Regions from separate parts of the Streptomyces sp. NPDC050416 genome, predicted to be linked through region 2. Evidence: riboswitches for the same ligand, from Rfam matches in the RefSeq annotation. Region 2 holds a riboswitch; the other holds the start of a gene.

Region 1 (7,882 bases), on a different contig from region 2:
GTCAGACCTCACCCCCCACGGTTGGGGGCGTGCGCCGGAACGCGTCGACCGCGGCTGAATGTATCTGTCCAACTGCCGTCTGCAACAGGTCAATCGGACGAGAATTCTGGACGCGCAGGATCCGGAATGTGGGGAGAATTCGCCAGACTTCAGGGCAAGTCGGGCCACACAAAAGGAACAAAAGCCGCGAAAGACGCACACACTTTGGCTACATCTTGTCGGGCGCGCGGCAGGAATTAAGGGCTCCCGATCAGGAGATCGGCGGTGCGTTCCCCAACTGTACCGCGCTCAATCACACAGAATTGCCCCCTCCGTTTCTCTTACGGAGGGGGCAATTCGATGAACTCTCAGTGACCGCCGTTACCGAAGGTAATAATCAAGCCGGTCGACCGGTTCAGCCACCCGCGACGGCGGGAATGATCGACACCCCGGCACCGTCCGGCGTCGCCGTCTCCAGCCCCTGCTCGAACCGCACGTCGTCGTCGTTGACGTACACGTTGACGAACCGGCGCAGCTTGCCCTGGTCGTCCAGCACCCGGGCGGCGATCCCGGTGTGGTTCTTCTCGAGATCGGCGATGACCTCGCCGAGGGTCGCCCCCTCGGCGGCGACCTCGGCCTGCCCGCCGGTGTAGGTACGCAGGATGGTGGGGATACGAACGGTGACGCTCATGACTTCAAAACCTCCGGTTGGGTAGCGAGCCTAGGGGCGCGGGGCTGTATCGATGCGCGGCTCCGCCGCGTGGGCGCGACCAGCCCCCACCGGCCCGCAGCAGACAACGATCAGACGAGCCCAGCCTCACGGAACGAATCCAGGTTGGGACGAATGGTCGCGGTAAGCCCGGTCCCGGCCACCGCATCCAGCGTCTTCAGACCATCCCCCGTGTTCAGCACCACGGTCGTCTTCGACGGGTCGAGCACCCCGTTCTCGATCAGCTTCTTCGCCACACCCACGGTCACACCACCGGCGGTCTCCGCGAAGATGCCCTCGGTCCGGGCGAGAATCTTGATCGCGTCAACGACCTGCTCGTCGTTGACGTCCTCCACCGCACCGCCCGTCCGCCGCGCAATATCCAGCACGTACGGCCCGTCCGCCGGGTTGCCGATCGCCAGCGACTTGGCGATGGTGTCCGGCTTCTGGGGGCGGACGACGTCGTGGCCGGCCTTGTACGCCGTCGACACCGGAGAGCAGCCCTCGGCCTGCGCGCCGAAGATCTTGTACGGCTTGTCCTCGACCAGCCCGAGCTTGATCAGCTCCTGCAGGCCCTTGTCGATCTTCGTGAGCTGCGAGCCGGAGGCGATCGGCACCACGATCTGGTCCGGCAGCTGCCAGCCGAGCTGCTCGCAGATCTCGTACGCCAGGGTCTTGGAGCCCTCCGCGTAGTACGGCCGCAGGTTGACGTTGACGAAGCCCCAGCCCTCGCCGGCCGGGTCGCCGATCAGCTCGGAGCAGAAGCGGTTCACGTCGTCGTAGTTGCCCTGGATGCCGACGAGCTCGCCGCCGTAGATCGCGGCCATGACGACCTTGCCCTGCTCCAGGTCGTGCGGGATGAACACGCAGGAGCGGAAGCCGGCGCGGGCCGCCGCGGCGCCGACGGCGCCGGCGAGGTTGCCGGTGGAGGAGCAGGACAGCGTGGTGAAGCCGAAGGCGCGGGCGGCCTCCAGGGCCTGGGCGACGACCCGGTCCTTGAAGGAGTGCGTCGGGTTGCCGGAGTCGTCCTTGATGAAGAGCTTGCCCGCCTCGACGCCCAGCTCGCGCGCGAGGTTGTCGGCCTTGACGAGCTGGGTCCAGCCCGGGTTGATGTTCGGCTTGGTCGCCACGTCGGCCGGGACCGGCAGCAGCGGGGCGTAGCGCCAGATGTTCGCGGGTCCCGCTTCGATCCGCTTGCGGAGTTCCTCGGTGCCGTAGGCCGAGAAGTCGTAGGCGATCTCCAGCGGGCCGAAACACTCCTCGCACGCGAAGACCGGACCGAGGGGTACGCGGTGACCGCACTCGCGGCAGCTCAGGGCGGCGGCGGGGCCGAGGTCTACGGTGGAGTCGGTGGTGCTTGCAACAGTCTGCACAGCCATGTGAGGCGAGGCCCTTCCTCATCTTCCTCACGACGCATCTCGCCGTGAGACGGATTTGGCACCTTCCCGAGCCGGAGCCTCGCGGAGCGGTCGACAGTGACCTACGAGTATCGGCTGGAGGGTTGCCGGGGCTTCATCGGGCCGTATCCCTCTGCCCCTCTGGATGAGCTGTATTCGGTTGTAAACAACGGACGACCCCGGACATGCGATGGTCATCCGCGTTGTTCAAGACTGTAACCGACGACCAGGACAGTTGAGATAGTCGTCCGAACCGCGAGATGGGTCACAGTCCGTCCCGCCGAGAGTACGCAGAGGAGCCGCCACGGTGCTGGAAGAAGTCGAGCGCTGGCTGAGCACCCGGTCCTGGTCAGCGACCGATCGTCCGCTCCACCAGATCCTGGCCGCCAAGCAGCGCACAGGCCAGACGGTGAGTGTGGTGCTGCCCGCGCTCAACGAGGAGGAGACGGTCGGTGACATCGCCGCGATCATCCGTCACGACCTGATGCGGCAGGTCCCGCTCGTCGACGAGCTGGTCGTCGTCGACTCGGGGTCGACCGACCGCACGTCGGAGGTGGCCGCCGCCGCGGGCGCGACGGTGGTGCACCGCGACGAGATCATCCCGCGGATCCCCGCCGTTCCGGGCAAGGGCGAGGTGCTGTGGCGCTCGCTGCTCGTCACGCGCGGGGACATCGTCTGCTTCATCGACGCGGACCTGAGGGACTTCTCGTCCGACTTCGTCTCCGGGATCGTGGGCCCGCTGCTCACCGACCCGGACGTCGCCCTGGTGAAGGGCATGTACGACCGTCCCCTCGGCGGGGCGGCCGGGCAGGGCGGCCGGGTCACGGAGCTGATGGCCCGCCCGCTGCTCAACATGCACTGGCCGCAGCTGGCCGGGTTCGTGCAGCCGCTCGGCGGCGAGTACGCGGCCCGCCGCTCGCTGCTGGAGCAGCTGCCCTTCCCCGTCGGGTACGGCGTCGAGCTGGGCATGCTGGTCGACGCGCTGCACCTGGTGGGCCTGGACGCCCTCGCCCAGGTGGACGTCGGGGTGCGCAAGCACCGGCACCAGGACGGGCAGGCGCTGGGCCGGATGGCCGCCGCGATCTACCGCACGGCCCAGCTGCGGCTGGCCCGCGGGCATCTGATCCGGCCGTCCCTGACACAGTTCGAGCGGGGCGGCGACGGCTTCGAGCCGCGCACCTACTCCGTGGACACCGAGGAGCGTCCGCCGATGGTGGAGATCGCCGAGTACCAGGCGAGGAGAGCGGCCTGACCGGGGTCGTTTTCGGCCGGGTGGGGCGGGGCCGCACGTTTGAGCGTTTCCGGGCCGGGCTAGGTTGAGGCGTATGGCTTCGACGTACGGTGCTGCACAGGTGCTGGTGGCGTCCAACCGCGGTCCGGTCTCGTACGCGGTGGGCGATGACGGTTCGCTGAACGCCAAGCGGGGTGGCGGCGGGCTGGTCTCGGGGCTGTCCGCGATCGGCTCGGACGCGGACGCGCTGTGGGTGTGCTCGGCGCTGTCCGACGGCGACCGGGAGGCGGTCCGGCGGGGCGTCGGCGAGGACGGCGTGCGGATGCTGGACATCCCGGCCGACGTGCACGCGGACGCGTACAACGGCATCGCCAACTCGGTGCTGTGGTTCGTGCACCACATGATCTACCAGACGCCGCTGGAGCCGGTCTTCGACGCGGAGTTCCGGCGCCAGTGGGCGTCCTACGAGACGTACAACCGGGCGTTCGCCGAGGCGCTGGCCGAGGAGGCGGCGCAGGGCGCGGCGGTCGTGGTGCAGGACTACCACCTGACGCTGGTCCCGGGCATGCTCCGCGAGCTGCGCCCGGACCTGAGGATCGGCCACTTCTCGCACACGCCGTGGGCGCCGCCCGAGTACTTCCGGATGCTGCCGGACGACGTGGCCGGGCAGGTGCTGCGCGGCATGCTGGGCGCGGACCGGCTGGGTTTCCTCACGCACCGCTGGGCGGACGCGTTCACCGCGTGCGCCGAGCAGTTCGCCGGCGGGCTCGGCGGCACGCGGATCGGTGTGCACGGGCTCGGGGCCGACGCGGACTTCCTGCGGAAGCGGTCGCACGAGCAGGACGTCGAGGAGCGGATGGCCGCGCTCCGGGAGGAGATCGGCGAGGGCCGCCGCACCATCGTCCGGGTCGACCGCACGGAGCTGTCGAAGAACATCGTGCGCGGCCTGCTGGCCTACCGCCGGCTGCTTCAGACCCACGCCGAGTGGCGCGAGCGCGTGGTGCACGTGGCCTTCGCGTATCCCTCGCGCCAGGACCTCGCGGTGTACCGGGAGTACACGGCCGAGGTGCGGCGGCTCTCGGAGGAGATCAACGCCGAGTTCGGCACGCCGGGGTGGACCCCGGTCGTCCTCAACCTCAAGGACGACTTCGCCCGCTCCCTGGCCGCGTACCGGCTGGCCGACGTGGCACTCGTCAACCCCATCCGGGACGGCATGAACCTCGTCGCCAAGGAGGTCCCGGTCGTCTCCGACGAGGGCTGCGCCCTGGTGCTGTCGCGGGAGGCGGGGGCGTTCGAGGAGCTGGGCGAGGACGCGATCGTGGTGAACCCGTACGACGTGACGGGGACGGCGGCGGCCCTGCACGAGGCGCTGTCGATGCGCCCGGAGGAGCGGGCCGAGCGCAGCAAGCGGCTGGCAGCGGCGGCGACCGCGCTGCCGCCGGCGCAGTGGTTCCTGGACCAGCTCGACGCGTTGAGGGGCTGAGCGACGGATGAGCAGCATCACGCCGGCGTCGCAGCCGCTGCCCCCTCCCACGACGAAGGCCGGCCAGGAGGGTCTGGACGCCCTCCTCGACCGCCCCGGCCGGGCGCTGATCGGCCTCGACTTCGACGGGACGCTCGCGCCGATCGTGGCCGACCCCGAACAGGCCCGGGCCCACCCGGAGGCCGTCCCCGCGCTGGCCGCGCTCGCGCCGAAGGTGGCGGCCGTGGCGGTGATCACCGGGCGGCCGGCCGAGGTCGCGGTGCGCAACGGCGGCTTCGCGGACGTTCCGGGGCTGGAGCACCTCGTGGTCCTCGGCCACTACGGCGCCGAACGCTGGGACGCCCGCACCGGCGAGATCGGCGCCCCCGAGCCGCATCCGGGCGTGGCCGCCGTACGCACCGAGCTGCCCGAGCTCCTCGAACGGTTCGGCGCGTCGCAGGGGACCTGGATCGAGGACAAGGGCCGGTCCGTGGCGGTGCACACCCGCCGGGCCGCCGACCCGCAGGCCACGCTGGACTCCCTGCGCGATCCGCTCGCCGGCCTGGCCGGCCGCCACGGCCTGATCGTGGAGCCCGGCCGCATGGTCCTCGAACTGCGCCCGCCCGGCATGGACAAGGGCGCCGCCCTCACCGGGTTCGCCCGGGAGATCGGCGCCGGGTCCGTCCTCTTCGCCGGCGACGACCTGGGCGACCTGCCCGCCTACGCGGCCGTCGACACGCTCCGCTCGGACGGCACCCCGGGCCTGCTGGTGTGCAGCGGCAGCGACGAGGTGACCGAGCTGAGGGAACGGGCGGACGTGGTGGTGGACGGCCCGGAGGGCGTCGTACGCCTGCTGCGCGAACTGGCGGATCGGCTCGGCTGACGCGTCCCGGGCCTGTCTGGCGCATTCCCGTCGTCAGCCCGAAGGGCGGGCTCCGCGGCGTCTGGTGCGTGCGATCGCAAGGCGCCGGAGCGCCTCGGTGGGGGTCCCCCCGCGCGAGGTTGTCCGAGCGTTCGGGAGGATGACGCGTCCCGGGCCTGTCTGGCGCATTCCCGTCGTCAGCCCGAAGGGCGGGCTCCGCGGCGTCTGGTGCGTGCGATCGCAAGGCGCCGGAGCGCCTCGGTGGGGGTCCCCCCGCGCGAGGTTGTCCGAGCGTTCGGGAGGAGCCACGTGGGCGGTTCGGCAACGCGGCGAGCGTGCGTGCCAGACGCCGCGGAGCAGGCGGGAATGTGTCAGACGGGCCTAACGCTCTGCCCGGCGCCTCTCCCGGATCCGCCGCAGCCGGTTGACCGTCACCGGGTCGTGGGCCAAGGCCCGGGGGTCGTCCAGCAGGGCGTTGAGGAGCTGGTAGTAGCGCACCGGGGCGAGGCCCAGCTCCTCCCGTACGGCCCGTTCCTTCGCGCCGGGCCCGGAGAAACCACGGCGTTCGAGCGCCAGGATGTCCCGCTCCCTGCGCCCGAGCCGCTCGTCACCCGTGTCCTCTTCCATGCCAGGCACCGTAACGCCCGCCACCGACAGCGGGTCTACTCCGCGCTCTCCGCCCGGGTCGCCGCCGCCTGGAGGTGGCCGAGGACGCCCGAGGGGCTCCCCGTGGGCGCGACGGCCTTGCCGATCTGCTTCTTCACCTCGGCGCTGACATCGGCCCAGGAGGTCTTGCCGACCGGGTAGAGCTCGGAGGCCACCAGCTCCTCCAGGAACGGCTTGAGGTGCCGGTCCCGGCCGGAGTCGGCCATGGCCTGGGACGCGGAGCTGGTGACCGGCAGCAGGTCGTACTCGCGGGAGAAGGCCAGCACGTTCTTCTCGCTGTAGACGAAGTCGAGGAAGTCGCCGACCTGGTCGCGGTGGCCGTTCTTCCGGAAGGCCGTCATCCAGTCGGCGACACCGAGCGTGGACTTGCTCGGCCCCTCCTTGCCCGGGGTCGGCACCATGCCGTACTCGACGCCGTGCTTGGCGGCGATCTTCATCAGGGAGGGGTGGCCGTTGAGCATGCCGACCTCGCCCTTGGCGAAGGCGGCGAACGCGGCGGCCCGGTTCAGCTCGCCGGGCGCGACCGGCCCGGTCAGGTTCTTGGCGACCAGTTCGTTCTTCAGCCAGGAGAAGGTGTCGATGTTCTCCGGGGAGTCGATGCCGTAGCTGTCGACGCTGTCGGTGTAGCCGCCCCCGCCGCTGAGCATCCACTGCAGGGTCTCGGCCTGCGCCTCCTCCGGACCGAGGGGCAGCGCGTAGGGGTACTTCACGCCCTCGTCCTTGAGCGCCTCGGCGTCGTCGGCCAGGTCGTCCCAGGTCTTGGGCGGGGTGATGCCGGCCTTGGCGAAGAGCGTCTTGTTGTAGAAGAGCACGCGGGTGGAGGAGGCGAACGGCATGCCGTACTGCACGCCCTTGACCTGTCCCGCGGAGGCCAGCTGCCCGACGAAGTCGGCCTGCACGGGTATGGAGAGCAGGTCGTCGGCCTTGTAGAGCTGGTTCTGCGCCGCGTAGTCGGCATACGCGCCGATCTGCGCCATGTCCGGCGGGTCACCGGCGGCGACCATCTCCCTGACCTTGCGGTCGACGTCGTTCCAGGAGTAGACGCTGACGTCGATCTTGACGCCGGGGTGGTCGGCCTCGTACTCCTCGACGAGCTCGTCCCAGTACTTCTTGGAGCTGTTGGCCGCACTGTCTCCGTAGTCGGCGGCGACCAGCTTCAGGGTGACGTCGGCCGAACCGCCCGTCACGCCACAGCCGCCGAGGACCGCCGTCATGCCCAGTGCGGACACCACCGCGATCGTTCCTGCCATCCACCGCCGCTGCACCGCTGTTCTTCCCCAACCCTGGCGTGACCGCCGACGAAAGCTTTCGATAATCGGAACAAGGTCTACACCACGTGAGTGGACTAGACCTCTTGCGGGTCCCCGGGTCACACTGTCCACGTGAGACATGTCATCGCCCTCGACGTGGGCGGCACCGGGATGAAGGCCGCTCTGGCCGGTCCCCAGGGCGAGCTGCTGCACCGGGCCCGCCGCCCCACCCGACGCGAGCACGGACCGGACGCCGTGGTCGCGGGCATCCTCGACTTCGCCGCCGAGCTGCGCGCTTACGGCGCCGAGCACTTCGGCACGCCCGC
Region 2 (7,882 bases):
GGCTGTACGCCGTGTTCGCACCCACGAGCAAGGCTGAGGCCGACGAAACCGCCCAGTCCCTCACCATCGAGGAGGGCAAGAAGCTCTACTCGGTCGGCTGCGCCAGTTGCCACGGCACCGGCGGTCAGGGCACCTCCGACGGGCCGAGCCTGGTGGGTGTCGGCGCCGCCGCCGTCGACTTCCAGGTGGGCACCGGCCGTATGCCGGCCGCCACCTCCCAGGGCCCCCAGGTCCCCAAGAAGAAGAACATCTACAGCCAGGCCGAGATCGACCAGCTCGCGGCCTACATCGCCTCGCTGGGCGCCGGTCCTGCCATCCCGACCGAGGAGCAGTACGGCCCCCAGGGTGCCGACATCGCCAAGGGCGGTGAGCTGTTCCGCACCAACTGCGCGCAGTGCCACAACTTCACCGGCAAGGGCGGTGCGCTGACGCACGGCAAGTACGCACCGGACCTCGAGGGTGTCTCCCCGAAGCACATCTACGAGGCCATGGAGACCGGCCCGCAGAACATGCCGTCCTTCCCCGAGACCACGCTCTCGGAGAAGAACAAGAAGGACATCATCGCGTACCTGGACGCGGTCAACAGCAGCAAGTCCGAGAGCCCCGGCGGTCTCGAGCTCGGCGGCCTCGGGCCGGTCAGCGAGGGCCTGTTCGGCTGGATCTTCGGTCTGGGCGGGCTGATCGCCGTCGCCGTGTGGGTCGCCGCCCGGACCGCAAAGGCCAAGAAGTCATGAGTAGCCAAGACATTCCAGAAGAGAACCTGCCTGCTGAGCGGTCCGAGCAGACCGCAGGACATGACGAGCACGGGCACGGGGCGCTGAGCCCCGCGGACGAGCACCCGTTCGCCGACCCGGGCCTGCCCCCCCACGAGCACCGGATCCAGGACGTCGACGAGCAGGCCGCCAAGCGGTCCGAGCGCTCGGTCGCCCTGATGTTCACGGTGTCGATGCTGGCCACCATCGCCTTCATCGCCGCGTTCGTGGCGATCCCGGTCGACAAGTCGGTCTACATCTTCCCGCTGGGTCACATCAGCGCGCTGAACTTCGCGCTGGGCATGACGCTCGGCATCGCGCTGTTCTGCATCGGCGCGGGCGCGGTCCACTGGGCCCGCACCCTGATGTCGGACGTGGAGATCGCCGACGAGCGGCACCCGATCGAGGCGGAGCCCGAAGTTCGCGAGAAGGTCTTCGCGGACTTCAAGCAGGGCGCCAAGGAGTCCGCGCTCGGCCGCCGCAAGCTGATCCGCAACACCATGTTCGGCGCGCTCACGCTGGTGCCGCTCTCCGGTGTCGTGCTGCTGCGCGACCTCGGCCCGCTGCCCGAGGACAAGCTGCGTCACACGCTCTGGTCCAAGGGCAAGCTGCTCGTCAACATGAACACGAACGAGCCGCTGCGTCCGTCGGACGTCGCGGTCGGCTCGCTGACCTTCGCCAAGCCCGAGGGCCTGGAGGAGCACGACCACGAGTTCCAGAACGAGATCGCCAAGGCCGCCCTGATGATCGTCCGGATCCAGCCGGAGAACATCAAGGACAAGCGCGAGCTCGAGTGGTCGCACGAGGGCATCGTCGCGTACTCGAAGATCTGCACCCACGTCGGTTGCCCGATCTCCCTGTACGAGCAGCAGACGCACCACGTGCTCTGCCCCTGCCACCAGTCCACCTTCGACCTCTCCGACGGTGCCCGAGTGATCTTCGGTCCCGCTGGTCACGCTCTGCCGCAGCTCCGCATCGGCGTGAACGACGCGGGCTACCTCGAGGCGCTCGGCGACTTCGAAGAGCCCGTCGGCCCTGCTTTCTGGGAGCGCGGATGAGCACTGCACAGACACGCCGCAAGGCGCCCGCCGGAGAGCGGGTCGCCGACTGGGCCGACGGCCGCCTGGGGATCTACTCCCTGGCCAAGGCCAACATGCGCAAGATCTTCCCGGACCACTGGTCCTTCATGCTGGGTGAGATCTGCCTCTACAGCTTCATCATCATCATCCTGACGGGTGTGTACCTGACGCTGTTCTTCCACCCGTCGATGAACGAGGTGGAGTACCACGGCAGTTACGTCCCGCTCCAGGGGCAGCTGATGTCGGAGGCGTTCGCCTCCACGCTGGACATCAGCTTCGACGTGCGCGGCGGTCTGCTCATCCGGCAGATCCACCACTGGGCGGCGATCATCTTCCTCGCCGGCATGTTCGTGCACATGATGCGCGTCTTCTTCACCGGCGCGTTCCGCAAGCCGCGCGAGATCAACTGGCTGTTCGGCTTCCTGCTGTTCGTCCTGGGCATGTTCACCGGTTTCACCGGCTACTCGCTCCCGGACGACCTGCTCTCCGGCACCGGTGTCCGCTTCACGCAGGGCGCGATCCTGTCCGTGCCGATCGTCGGCACGTACATCTCGATGTTCCTGTTCGGCGGGGAGTTCCCGGGCACCGACTTCGTCGCCCGGTTCTACTCGATCCACATCCTGCTGCTGCCGGGCATCATGCTCGGGCTCGTGGTCGGCCACCTGATCCTGGTCTTCTACCACAAGCACACGCAGTTCGCGGGTCCCGGACGCACCAATAAGAACGTCGTCGGCATGCCGCTGCTGCCGGTCTACATGGCCAAGGCCGGAGGCTTCTTCTTCCTGGTCTTCGGTGTCATCGCGGCCATCGCCGGCGTCGCGACCGTCAACCCCATCTGGGTCCTGGGCCCCTACCGGCCCGACCAGGTGTCGACGGGCGCGCAGCCCGACTGGTACATGGGCTTCGCCGAGGGTCTGGTCCGGGCCATGCCGGGCTGGGAGATCAACCTCTGGGGTCACACGCTCGTCCTGGGCGTGTTCATCCCGCTGGTCCTCTTCGGCCTGTTCCTCGGGATCATCGCCCTCTACCCGTTCATCGAGTCGTGGGTCACCGGGGACAAGCGCGAGCACCACATCCTGGACCGGCCGCGCAACGCCCCGACGCGCACCGCCTTCGGTGTCGCGTGGGTCACCGGCTACATGATCATGCTGATCGGCGGTGGCAACGACATCGTCGCCACGCACTTCCATCTGTCGATCAACGCGGTCACCTGGTTCGTCCGGATCGGGTTCTTCGCCGGGCCGGTCGTCGCGTTCATCATCACCAAGCGCATCTGCCTCGGCCTCCAGCGCCGCGACAAGGAGAAGGTGCTGCACGGCCGCGAGTCGGGCATCATCAAGCGCCTGCCGCACGGTGAGTTCATCGAGGTGCACGAGCCGCTCAGCCAGGAGCAGATGTACACGCTCACGGCCCACGAGCAGTACCAGCCGGTCGAGATCGGCCCGACGGTCGACGAGAACGGTGTCGAGCGCAAGGTGAAGGGCTCCGAGAAGCTGCGCGCCAAGCTCAGCGAGTCCTACTACGGCGAGGGAGCCCAGATCCCGAAGCCGACCGCCGAGGAGTACCGGGAGATCACGAGCGGCCACGGCCACCACTGATCACTGCTTCGCCACGCCACTGAAGGGCCCCGTCCGGTGTTCGGACGGGGCCCTTCGCGGTGCCCCGCGGCTGGATAGGGTGGACCTCGTTGAGACTCTCGTCCCGTAGTGCGGGACGCCTGACCCTGGAGCGGCTTATGAGCGCTGTGACCCCCGCTGGAGGCGACACCGCGGCGGGCCGCTCCTGGCCCCTGCTGTTGAACGGTCTGCTGGACGGCAGGAACCTGACCGCCGACGACACCGCGTGGGCGATGGACCTGATCATGCGCGGCGAGGCGACGGACGCCCAGATCGCCGGGCTCGTGGTGGCGCTGCGGGCCAAGGGCGAGACCGTCGAGGAGATCGCCGGGTTCGTCCGCGCGATGTACGAGCACGCGAACGTGATCGAGGTGCCGGGCCCGGCCGTCGACATCGTCGGCACGGGCGGCGACGGGGCGAAGACCGTCAACATCTCCACGATGTCGGCCATCGTCATCGCCGGCACGGGCGCGAAGGTCGTCAAGCACGGCAACCGCGCGGCGTCGTCGGCGTCCGGCGCCTCGGACGTGCTGGAGAAGCTCGGCGTCAATCTGGAGCTGCCGACGCACCGGGTGGCCCAGGTCGCCGAGGAGGCCGGGATCACCTTCTGCTTCGCGGCGAAGTTCCACCCGGCGATGCGCCACGCGGGCGCGGCGCGCGGCCAGTTGGGCATCCGGACGATCTTCAACGTCCTCGGTCCGCTGACCAACCCGGCGAAGGTACGCGCCCAGGCCGTCGGTGTCGCGGATCCGCGCATGGCACCGATCGTCGCGGGCGTCTTCGCCGAGCGCGGCCACTCGTCCCTGGTCTTCCGGGGGGACGACGGCCTCGACGAACTGACCACCACCGCCACGTCCAGAGTGTGGGTCGTCCGCGACGGCAAGGTGACCGAGAAGGCCTTCGACCCGCGCGACGTGGGCCTCGAACTCGTCCCCGTGGAGGCCCTGCGCGGCGCCGACGCCTCCTACAACGCGGAGGTCGCCCGCCGTCTGCTGGACGGCGAGACGGGCCCGGTGCGCGACGCTGTCCTGCTGAACTCGGCGGCGGCTCTCGTGGCCCTCGAACCCGGCCCGGGGACGCTGGCCGAGCAGATCCGTGCCGGTATGGCGAAGGCGGCCGAATCGATCGACTCCGGGGCCGCCAAGCGGACCCTGGAGCGGTGGGTGGCGGCGAGCAACGCGTAGGGCCTTTCTGACGCCGGGTGTCCCGCGATCCGGACGCGGGTTGCGGGACCTCGATCGTTCTCGTAGGTTCCTTTCCAGGTCATGAGTGACAGTCATGAGGCCCCGGCCGACTGTCCGGCAACCCTCCGTCCGTGGCGGGGTGCCCCGGGTGAAGACCAGGCCGCAGGCAGCGAGGTCTGTGGCAAGCGCGTGACGAGGAGTCTCTCGTGAACCAGCGAATGCGATAGGGCCGCAGAGCCCCGCCTCCGCACCCCTTTTCCTTCACCCCCGCTTGAGCCATGTGCTCGCGGGCGGATTCCACCTGACTTCACGGGAGTTCCGTCATGTCTGTCTCCACCGTTGCCGCCGCCCCGTCCGTTTGTGCCCCGCTGCCCGTTCTGGGTGCGGATGTCACCGTTCCGCTCGTCACCGGTGGCGAGGTCACCTACGCCGCGCTCGACTACGCCGCCAGCGCCCCGGCGCTCCAGCGGGTCTGGGACGACGTCGCCGCCTACGTGCCGTACTACGGCAGCGTCCACCGCGGTGCCGGGTACCTGTCCCAGCTGTCGACCGACCTGTTCGAGAACGCCCGCCGGACGGTCGCGGAGTTCCTCGACTGCCGGGACGGCGACCAGGTGGTCTTCACCCGGTCCACCACCGACTCCCTCAACCTCCTGGCCGCCGCGCTCCCGGCGGGCTGCCAGGTCTTCGTCTTCGAGACCGAGCACCACGCCTCCCTGCTGCCCTGGCGCGACGCCCGCGTCACGTACCTCGACGCCCCGCGCAGCCCCCGTCAGGCCGTCGAGACTCTGGAGCGCGCCCTCGCCGGGAGGGACCCGCACGGCCCGGCCCTCGTCTGCGTCACCGGCGCCTCCAACGTCACCGGCGAGCTGTGGCCCGTACGGGAACTCGCGGCGGCCGCGCACGCGCACGGCGCCCGGATCGTGCTCGACGCCGCCCAGCTGGCCCCGCACCACCCCGTGTCCGTCGCCGACCTCGACGTCGACTGGGTCGCCTTCTCCGGGCACAAGCTGTACGCGCCCTTCGGCTCCGGCGTGCTGGCCGGGCGGGCCGACTGGCTGCGCGAGGCCGAGCCGTACCTCGCGGGCGGCGGCGCCAGCCGCAAGGTCACCCGGCTCACGGACGGGGGAGTGGACGTGGAGTGGCACGACAGCGCCGCCCGTCACGAGGCCGGATCGCCCAACGTCATCGGCGCCTACGCCGTCGCCTCCGCCTGCAAGGCACTGACGGAGGCCGGCTTCGACACGCTCGTCGCCCGCGAGCAGTACCTCGTCGCCAAGGTGCGCGAGGGGCTCGCCGACGTCCCCCAGGTGCGGTTCCTGTCCCTCTTCGGGGACGACGCCCCGCGCGTCGGTGTGCTCTCCTTCGTCGTCGAGGGCTGGAACAGCTCGCACTTCGCCGCCGCGCTCTCCGCCGAGTACGGCATCGGCGTCCGGGACGGGCTGTTCTGCGCCCACCCGCTGGTGCGCACGCTGCTCGGCAGTGACCCGCAGACGCAGGGCGAGTGCGGGTCGCCGGAGGCGGCTCCCGGCGAGAAGTCCCTCAACGCCATCCGGGTCAGCTTCGGTGCGGGTACGCCGGATGAGCACGTGGAGCGGTTCGTGCGGGCCGTGCGGGAACTCGTGACGGACGGGGCGCGGTGGAACTACCGTACGGAGGACGGGCGTTGCGTGCCGGACACCTCCGCCTGAACCGCCTCGAGGGTCAGGGGCAGCCGCGCGCCGAGGACGATCATCCGCAGGGCGCGTTCCGTGGCATCGGTGAGCAGTTCGCTCGCGCGCAGCAGTGCCTCGGCCAGCTCCATGGGGGCGGGCAGGATGCCGTGGCAGGCGTCCACGCCCGGCACCTCGTGCGCGCCCTCGCCGAGCGTGCCCGCCAGGGCCAGGACCGGGCGGCCGTGGAGCTTGGCCCGGCGGGCCACCTCGGCGGGGACCTTGCCGCGCGGCGTCTGGTGGTCCAGGGCGCCCTCGGCGGTGATCACCAGGTCGGCGCCGGCCATCCGGGCGTCCAGGTCGAGGTGGTCCAGCAGCACGTCGAAGCGGGGGAGGAGACGCGCGCCGAGGGCGGCGAGGCCGGCGCCCAGCCCGCCGGAGGCTCCGGTTCCGGGGCTGTACCGCAGGTTGGTGTCCGGGACGGCGACGTCGCGGGTGAGGACGAAGGCCCAGTTCTCCAGCCCGGCCGACAGCTGCTCGACCTGCTCGGGCGTCGCGCCCTTCTGCGGGCCGAAGACCCGGGCCACGCCCCGCTCGCCGCACAGCACGTTGAACGGGTTGCAGGCGACGAGCAGCTCCACCTCCGCCAGGCGGGGGTCCAGGCCTCTCGGGTCGATACGGTGCAGTCGCGTCAACTCCCGGCCCCCAAACGGGAGTTCCTCACCTCCCTCGTCCAGCAGCCGGGCCCCGAGCGCCTGGAGCGCGCCCGCGCCGCCGTCGGAGGTGCCCGAGTCGCCGCAGCCGACGAGGATCCGCCTCAGGCCCGCGTCGAGCGCGGAGCGGATCAGCTCGCCGACGCCGTACGTGGTGGTGGCGCCCGGGTCGCGCAGGTCGCGCGGGACGAGGGAGAGGCCCGCGACCGCCGCCATCTCCACCACCGCCGTGTCTCCGGAGCCCAGCAGGGCGAAGTGGGCGCCGACGGTCTCGCCGACCGGGCCGGTGGCGGGCACGGTGACGAGCCGGCCCCCGGTCGCGGCGGCCAGGGCGACGGCCGTGCCCTCGCCGCCGTCCACCAGCGGGACGAGGTCGAGCTCGGCGCCGGGCAGGACCCGGCGTACGCCCGCGGCGATGGCCTCGGCGGCGGCCTCGGCGGACAGGGACTCCTTGAAACCGCTGGGGGCTACGACGACACGGTTCAGCATGGGTGGGGCTCCTTAACGGGTGACGGAGACGCCGAGCAGCGGCCACACCGCGACGGCGAAGAGCAGGACGAGCGCGGCGGTCAGCGGGGCCAGGACGGCGGACAGCCGCAGCAGGTCGCGCGGGGTGTAGGTGGGGGTGCCGGGGATCTTCGCGAAGAGCGTGACCGGCTTGGCGGAGGCGGGCAGCGTGTGGCAGAAGCCGGCGGCGGCGGTGGAGGCGAGCGCGGCGGCGACCGGGTTGACGCCGACGCCGACGGAGGCGGCCACGACGAGCGGGACCAGGACGGAGGAGCGGGCGGAGCGGGACTGGAGGACCAGGTGGGCGGCCGTGCTCACCGCGATCACGACCGCCAGGAACACCACCGGGGTCCCGCCCGCCGGCAGTCCGGAGACCAGC

Evidence for each region. Region 2 has a riboswitch for S-adenosylmethionine ahead of ACIBL4_RS14430 (aminotransferase class V-fold PLP-dependent enzyme). Riboswitches for the same ligand answer to the same signal wherever they lie in the genome.
Region 1: another riboswitch for S-adenosylmethionine. It lies ahead of thrC (threonine synthase); the one in region 2 lies ahead of ACIBL4_RS14430 (aminotransferase class V-fold PLP-dependent enzyme).

The regions. Positions count from the first base shown of each region.
Region 1 covers NZ_JBITII010000012.1:170,531-178,412, reverse strand. Annotated here, with positions in the region: gene ACIBL4_RS32270 (ubiquitin-like small modifier protein 1) at 395-670, opposite strand; gene thrC (threonine synthase) at 781-2,067, opposite strand; SAM riboswitch class I at 2,083-2,237, opposite strand; gene ACIBL4_RS32260 (glucosyl-3-phosphoglycerate synthase) at 2,393-3,337, shown strand; gene ACIBL4_RS32255 (trehalose-6-phosphate synthase) at 3,411-4,799, shown strand; gene otsB (trehalose-phosphatase) at 4,807-5,661, shown strand; gene ACIBL4_RS32245 (DUF3263 domain-containing protein) at 6,022-6,267, opposite strand; gene ACIBL4_RS32240 (ABC transporter substrate-binding protein) at 6,303-7,556, opposite strand; gene ACIBL4_RS32235 (ROK family protein) at 7,689-7,882, shown strand, end outside.
Region 2 covers NZ_JBITII010000004.1:248,547-256,428, forward strand. Annotated here, with positions in the region: gene ACIBL4_RS14410 (c-type cytochrome) at 1-734, shown strand, start outside; gene ACIBL4_RS14415 (Rieske 2Fe-2S domain-containing protein) at 731-1,810, shown strand; gene ACIBL4_RS14420 (cytochrome bc complex cytochrome b subunit) at 1,807-3,429, shown strand; gene trpD (anthranilate phosphoribosyltransferase) at 3,567-4,631, shown strand; SAM riboswitch class IV at 4,709-4,825, shown strand; gene ACIBL4_RS14430 (aminotransferase class V-fold PLP-dependent enzyme) at 4,955-6,322, shown strand; gene ACIBL4_RS14435 (glycerate kinase) at 6,277-7,485, opposite strand; gene ACIBL4_RS14440 (SLC13 family permease) at 7,498-7,882, opposite strand, start outside.